Polymorphobacter megasporae: one gene and its partner. The protein of the gene in region 1 interacts with the protein of each later gene in a pairwise test. Links are inferred from orthologs where the notes say so. Each region holds a gene or a part of one and is shown in the gene's direction. Other genes may lie near its edges.

The links.
Region 2: the proteins of rsfS (region 1) and KTC28_RS15905 interact in binary tests that used the Escherichia coli proteins (3 or more experiments, as listed by UniProt). The link is inferred for Polymorphobacter megasporae from one-to-one orthologs.

The regions. Positions count from the first base shown.
Region 1 is NZ_CP081848.1:1,483,070-1,486,154, reverse strand. What follows is about bases 21-2,788. They hold rsfS (ribosome silencing factor), read left to right. Parts: upstream 21-1,060; coding sequence 1,061-1,516; downstream 1,517-2,788. Other genes in these bases: KTC28_RS07000 (S41 family peptidase), read left to right, coding at 1,989-2,788; KTC28_RS07005 (23S rRNA (pseudouridine(1915)-N(3))-methyltransferase RlmH), read left to right, coding at 1,517-1,942; KTC28_RS07015 (nicotinate-nucleotide adenylyltransferase), read left to right, coding at 364-960; KTC28_RS07020 (glutamate-5-semialdehyde dehydrogenase), read left to right, coding at 21-367. In the rest of the region: more of KTC28_RS07020, read left to right, coding at 1-20; more of KTC28_RS07000, read left to right, coding at 2,789-3,085. UniProt on the Escherichia coli protein: Functions as a ribosomal silencing factor. Interacts with ribosomal protein uL14 (rplN), blocking formation of intersubunit bridge B8.
Region 2 is NZ_CP081848.1:3,392,885-3,396,200, reverse strand. Bases 165-3,163 are described here. They hold KTC28_RS15905 (AAA family ATPase), read left to right. Parts: upstream 165-1,185; coding sequence 1,186-2,142; downstream 2,143-3,163. Other genes in these bases: KTC28_RS15900 (DUF58 domain-containing protein), read left to right, coding at 2,139-3,163; KTC28_RS15910 (DUF4350 domain-containing protein), read left to right, coding at 165-1,196. Outside these bases: more of KTC28_RS15910, read left to right, coding at 1-164; more of KTC28_RS15900, read left to right, coding at 3,164-3,316.

The DNA.
Region 1 (3,085 bases):
CCTCGACACCCGCCTTATCCTCGCTTCTGACAGCGACTGGGACACCGAGTATCTCGATGCAATCACTGCGGTAATCCTCGTTGATGGAGTTGCCGGAGCAGTCGACCACATCGCCCGTCACGGCTCGCACCACACCGACGCGATCGTCACCGCCGACCCCACTGCCGCCGCGCGATTCCTCACCGAGGTCGACAGCGCGATCGTCCTCCACAACGCCTCGACCCAGTTCGCCGACGGCGGCGAGTTCGGCTTCGGCGCAGAAATCGGCATCGCCACCGGCCGCCTCCACGCCCGCGGCCCTGTGGCACTTGAAGGGCTTACAACGTACAAGAACATCGTGCGGGGCACCGGACAGGTGCGCGGCTGAAGACCGTCGGGCTCCTCGGCGGGTCGTTCAATCCAGCGCATGCCGGGCATCGCCACATCAGCGTCGAGGCGCTGCGGCTGCTCGACCTCGACGAAGTGTGGTGGCTGGTCAGTCCGCAGAACCCGCTCAAGACGAGCTCCGACATGGCCCCGCTCGCGGCGCGGGTCGCCTCGGCGAACCTTGTCGCGCGGCACCGGCGCATCGTCGTCAGCGATCTCGAAGTCGGGCTCGGCACCCGCTATGCGGTCGATACCGTCGCCGCATTGCTCCGCCGCTACCCCAAGGTCCGCTTTGTCTGGCTGATGGGCGCGGACAACCTCGTCGACTTCGACCAGTGGTCGCGGTGGCGCGCGCTGGCGCGTCTCGTACCGATTGCGGTTTTTGCGCGTCCGGGCTATATGGGCCCAGCTTTGACGGCGCCGGCGATGGCGTGGTTCAGGCGTTGGCGGCATGCTTCGGCATCCGCACGACGCTGGCGCGAATGGAGGCTTCCGGCGATCGTCGTTCTCGACATCAGGATGAGCCCGCTGTCGGCGACAGCGATCCGGAGTGCTGACCCGACCTGGGCCGATCGCGGCCGGGCTTCCCGATGATGAGGACTACGACTTGGCTTTGACTCCCGCCGCCGCTCCCCGGACGGCTTTGACGACCGCTGCTGCACCGCGTGCCGTCGGCGCAAACGACCCCGCGGTGATGGCGCTCCACGCGCTGGTGATGTCGACGCTCGAGGACGACCAGGCGGTCGAGGTCGTGTCGATCCCGCTCGCCGGCAAGACATCGATTGCCGATCATATGGTCATCGCGAGCGGCCGGTCGACCCGGCAGGTCGCGTCGATGGCAGCGAAGATCGCCGAGCGTGCCAAGGCTGAACTCGGTCGCAGCGTTCGGATCGAAGGCCTGCCCGCCGCCGACTGGGTGCTGATCGACGCGCAGGACGTCATCGTCCATCTGTTCCGCCCCGAGGTCCGCACCTTCTACAATCTCGAGAAGATGTGGGCGTTCGATGGCCCGAGCGGATCGACCAGCGAGCGCCGCGCCCCGCCGAAAGCCTCCGCATTCAAGGATCTCGACCCGGTTCCCGATGCGACTCCGTTCGAGGCCGCCTCACTTGGCACCGAAGAGGCCTTCGACGACGGCGAAGACGACTAATTGCGCCTTCACGTCGTTGCGCATGGCCGGATCGGACGCGGACCGGAGGCCGACCTCGTCGATCGTTATCTCAAGCGCATCACGTGGCCGCTGACGCTGACCGAGTTGAGCGACGCGGGCAGCGGCAAGGTCCCCGACCTGCCGACCCCCGCGGTGACGGTCCTGCTCGACGAACGCGGCACCGCGCTGACGTCGCGCGCCTTTGCCGACCGGCTGGCGGGGTGGCGCGACGACGGGATGCGCGAGGCGCGCTTTATCATCGGTCCGGCCGATGGGCATGGCGAAGCTGCGCGGGCGACTGCCGGCTTGTTGCTCAGTTTCGGCCCCGCGACATGGCCGCACCTGCTCGTTCGCGCAATGCTCGCCGAGCAGCTTTATCGTGCGACATCGCTGCTGGCGGGACATCCGTATCATCGTGATGGCTAGCTGCGGCCGAAATGCTATATCTGGCGGATTGCCGAAGGAATTGCTTATGCTGTCGACCCGCGTCCGACTTGCGCTGACCGCGAGCCTTCTCGTCCTGCTCCCCGCGCCGATGCTCCAGGCGGCGCCCGAGACCGATACCAATAAGCGCCTCGACGCGCTGATGGATGTGTTCGAACGTGTCCGCGCCGATTACGTCGACAAGGTCGATGACAAGAAGCTGATCGAGGGTGCGATCAACGGCATGCTCGCCAGCCTCGATCCGCATTCGAGCTACCTCGACGCACGCGACTTCGCCAACATGAAGCAGGTCACCGACGGCGAATATGGCGGGCTCGGCCTGACCGTCTCGACCGAGGAGGGCGCGGTCAAGGTCGTCGCCCCGACCGACGACACGCCCGCCGCTCGCGCCGGGATCAAGTCGGGCGACTACATCACTCGGATCGACGGCGAGCTGCTGTACGGCGTGACGCTGACCGAGGCGGTCGACAAGATGCGCGGCGCGGCGGGCACGACGATCAAGATCACCGTGATCCGCGAAGGCGCGCCGAAGCCGCTCGAATTCACCCTCAAGCGCGAGATCATCCAGATCAAGCCGGTCAAGTGGGAGGTCAAGGGTGACGCCGGGATCATCCGCATCGCCTCGTTCAGCAAGCAGACCGGACCCGCGACCAAGGCGGCGATCGCCGGGATCGAGAAGCAGCTTGGCGACAAGCTCGGCGGCTTCATCATCGACCTGCGCTCGAACCCCGGCGGGCTGCTCGACCAGTCGATCGAGGTCAGCGACGCCTTTCTCGACCACGGCGAGATCGTGTCGCAGCGCGGGCGGACAAAGAACGATATCCAGCGTTACTACGCGCATAGCGGCGACCTGACCGGCGGCAAACCGGTCGTCGTGCTGATCGACGAAGGCTCGGCGTCGGCCGCCGAGATCGTCGCCGGGGCGCTGCAGGACCAGCGCCGCGCGATCATCCTCGGCCAGCGCAGCTTCGGCAAGGGATCGGTCCAGACGCTGATCCCGCTCGACGAAACCAGCGCGCTGCGGCTGACGACGGCGCGTTACTATACCCCGTCGGGACGTTCGGTGCAGGAAGCCGGCATCGAGCCCGACATCGTCGTGCCGCAGCTCAGCGATCCGCTCGCCGC
Region 2 (3,316 bases), 1.9 Mb from region 1 along the record:
CCCGCAAAGCCGCCCCGTTCAACCGCGTCGTCCTGTTCGTCCTGCTGTCCGTCGGCGTCGTCAGCGCGGTCGCCTTCGCCTTCCTCACTGCCTACGCCCCCGCACTCGACGCGGCGCATAACCGTGGCGGCCATGCCCTGTCGCGCGCCGGGACCGGCTTCAGCGCGATCGTCGACCTTGCGACGGCGAGCGGGACGCCGACCCGCTTGTCGCACGATGACCGGCCCGGCGACGCGGGGCTGCTCGTCCTTACCCCCGAAGCCGGCACCAGCCCGGCGCAAGTGGACCGGCTGGTCCGCGCGCGCGACGGCGAGCCGACGCTGATCATCGTCCCGAAATGGGAGACCTCGCCGAATCCGATCCGCCCGACGTGGATCGAAACCCACGGCCTCGTCGCCGCACCGGACGCACCGCTATCGACGGTCGCCCCCGGTGTGGGCGTGACGACACGAGCGGCGCGGCGTGGCGAGCGTCTGATCGCGCCGGGCATCGCCGGGGTCGACACGTTTCCCGCGCCGGCGGTCCTCCAGCGCCTCGACCCCGCCGCCGGCCTCGACGCGATCGTGACCGCCGCCGACGGCAGCGTCGTTCTCGGCTGGCAGACGAAGCATAATATCTTCATTCTCGCTGACCCCGACCTGCTCGACAACGCCGGGATGCGCGATCTCGCCGCTGCGCGCATTGCCATCGCACTCCTGCGCGACCTCGGTGCGGCAAAGGACGGTGGACTTGTCTTCGACGTCACGCTCAACGGCTTCGGCGGCGGCCGCGACCTGCTGCGGCTAATGCTCGAGCCGCCGTTCCTCGGGCTGACGCTCGCGCTCGTCGCCGTCGCCGGGCTCGCCGTCTGGCAGGCAGCGATCCGCTTCGGGACGCCCGCCGCGCCGGGCCGCGCGATAGCCTTCGGCAGTGCCGCGTTGATCGACAACATCGCCGCGGTGATCGCGACGGCGAAGCGCGAAGGCGCAATCGCCCCGCGCTACGCGGCGCTCGCAGGCGCGACCGTCGCCGCGCACCGGCATGCTCCGACGGGATTGACCGACCGCGAGCGGGCCGCATGGCTCGACCGTGTCGGTACCACGCCGCGCTTCAGCGTCCTCGCCCACGACGCGACCCTCGTCGATACGCCCGCCGCGGCGCTGGCCAGCGCGCGCGCCCTTCACCGCTGGCAGATGGAAGCCGTTCATGACCGTTGACGACGTCAGGGGGCTCGCAGCCCGGATCGAGGCCGAGGTCGGCAAGGCGGTCGTCGGGCAGGGCACCGCCGTCCGCCGCCTGCTCATCGCGCTGTTCGCGTCGGGCCACGTGCTTCTTGAGGGGCCGCCCGGCGTCGCCAAGACGCTGCTCGCGCAGTGCTTCGCTGCGGCGACCGGCCTCGCTTACGGCCGCGTCCAGTTCACCCCCGACCTGATGCCGGGCGACATCATCGGCGCGAACCTGTTCAACTTCCAGACGAGCGCGTTCACGCTGACGCGCGGGCCGATCTTCACCGAATTGCTGCTCGCCGACGAGATCAACCGCACCCCGCCCAAGACGCAGGCCGCGCTGCTCGAGGCAATGCAGGAACGCCAGGTCACGATCGACGGCACGACGTACCCGCTGGGGGCGCGGTTCATGGTGGTCGCAACGCAAAATCCGATCGAGAACCAGGGCGTCTATCCGCTGCCCGAGGCACAGCTCGACCGCTTCCTGTTCAAGTATGTCCTCGGCTACCCCGACGCCGCCGACGAACGCGCCATCGTCCTCGCCCACGGCAACCGTTTCGGCGTCGCGACGCCGGCCGGGTGGCAGGTCGTGGCGCAGGCCGACGCGGCGTTGCTCGGCGAAGCCGTCGCGACGGTCGAGGCCGTCCGCCTCGTTGATGAGGTAATCGACTATATTGTCGCACTCGTCCGCGCGACGCGCACCACGGTCGACCTGTCGTCGGGGGCGAGCCCGCGCGCCGCAGTAATGCTCGCCGGCGCGGCGCGGGCAGCCGCCGCGCTCGACGGCCGCGATTATGTCCTGCCCGACGACGTCAAAGCGCTCGCTCCCGATGTCCTGCGCCACCGCGTCGTCGTGTCGCCCGCGGCCGAGATCGACGGGGTCCCGGTCGATCGCGTGATCGCTAGCCTGATCGAGGCGACGGCGGCCCCAAGGTGATCTACCCGACGCGGCGCCTCGTCCTCGCGGCGGCGCTCGGCGCGCCGGTGGCGCTGCTCGTCGGGATCCTCGCGCCGGCTTTGTGGCTGTTACCGCTCGGCTGGGTGGCGCTGTTGCTGCTGCTCGCGGCCGCCGATGCCGCCGCCGCGGTGACCCCGGGCACGCTCACACTCGCGGCGCCGGCGGCGGTCGGCGTCGGCGAGCGCTTCGGGCTCGCCTTGTCGTTGTCCCAGCCGCACTCGCGACGCGCCGAGGCGGCGGTTGGCGGCGACGCGCGGCTCGACCTTGGCGGCGGCCGCTCGTGGCTCGCGGCGGGGGCGACGGTTTCGGCGACCGCGCTGATCCCGGCGACGGCGCTGCGTCGCGGCATCGCGATGCTCGGTGACCTGACGTTGCGCTGGCAGGGGCCGCTCGGACTGGTCTGGCGGCAGCGCGCGACGCGTCTCGACCGCAGCGTGCTGGTCACCCCCGACGTCCGCAGCGTGCGCGGCGAGTCCGTCGCGCTGCTTAGCCGGGAGGCTCGAACGGGCTCGACGGTGTGGCGCGAAACCGGCCAGGGCGGCGAATTCGACGCGCTCGCCCAGTATCAGCCCGGCATGGACCGGCGGCGGATCGACTGGAAGGCGTCGGCGCGGCATTCGGCGCTGTTCGCCAAGGAATATCGCGCCGAGCGCGACAACAACATCGTCCTCGCCTTCGACTGCGGGCGGACAATGGTCGAACCCGTCGCCGGCGTCGCGCGGCTCGACCGGGCGATCAGCGCCGGACTGCTCATCGCTTATCTCTCGCTCAAGCTCGGCGACCGGGTGACGCTGTTCGGCTTCGACTCGCGGCCGCGGCTGGCGAGCGCGGCGCTGACTGGCACGCCGGCCTTCGCCGACGTCCGCCAACTAGCAGGCAGGCTCGACTATAGCTCCGACGAGACCAACTTCACGCTCGGCCTGTCGACGCTCGCGGCGCGGCTCGAGCGCCGGTCGCTGATCATCCTGTTCACCGATTTCACCGATGCGATTTCCGCGGAGCTGATGCTGCGTTCGGTCGGAAGGCTCCTCGAGCGTCACGTCCTGCTGTGCGTCGTGCTCAACCACGAGGTGCTCGAGGTGCTCGTCGCCGCCGAGCCGCTCACCGCCGACGGTGTCACCCGGGCCGTCATCGCCGCCGACCTGCTCCGCGA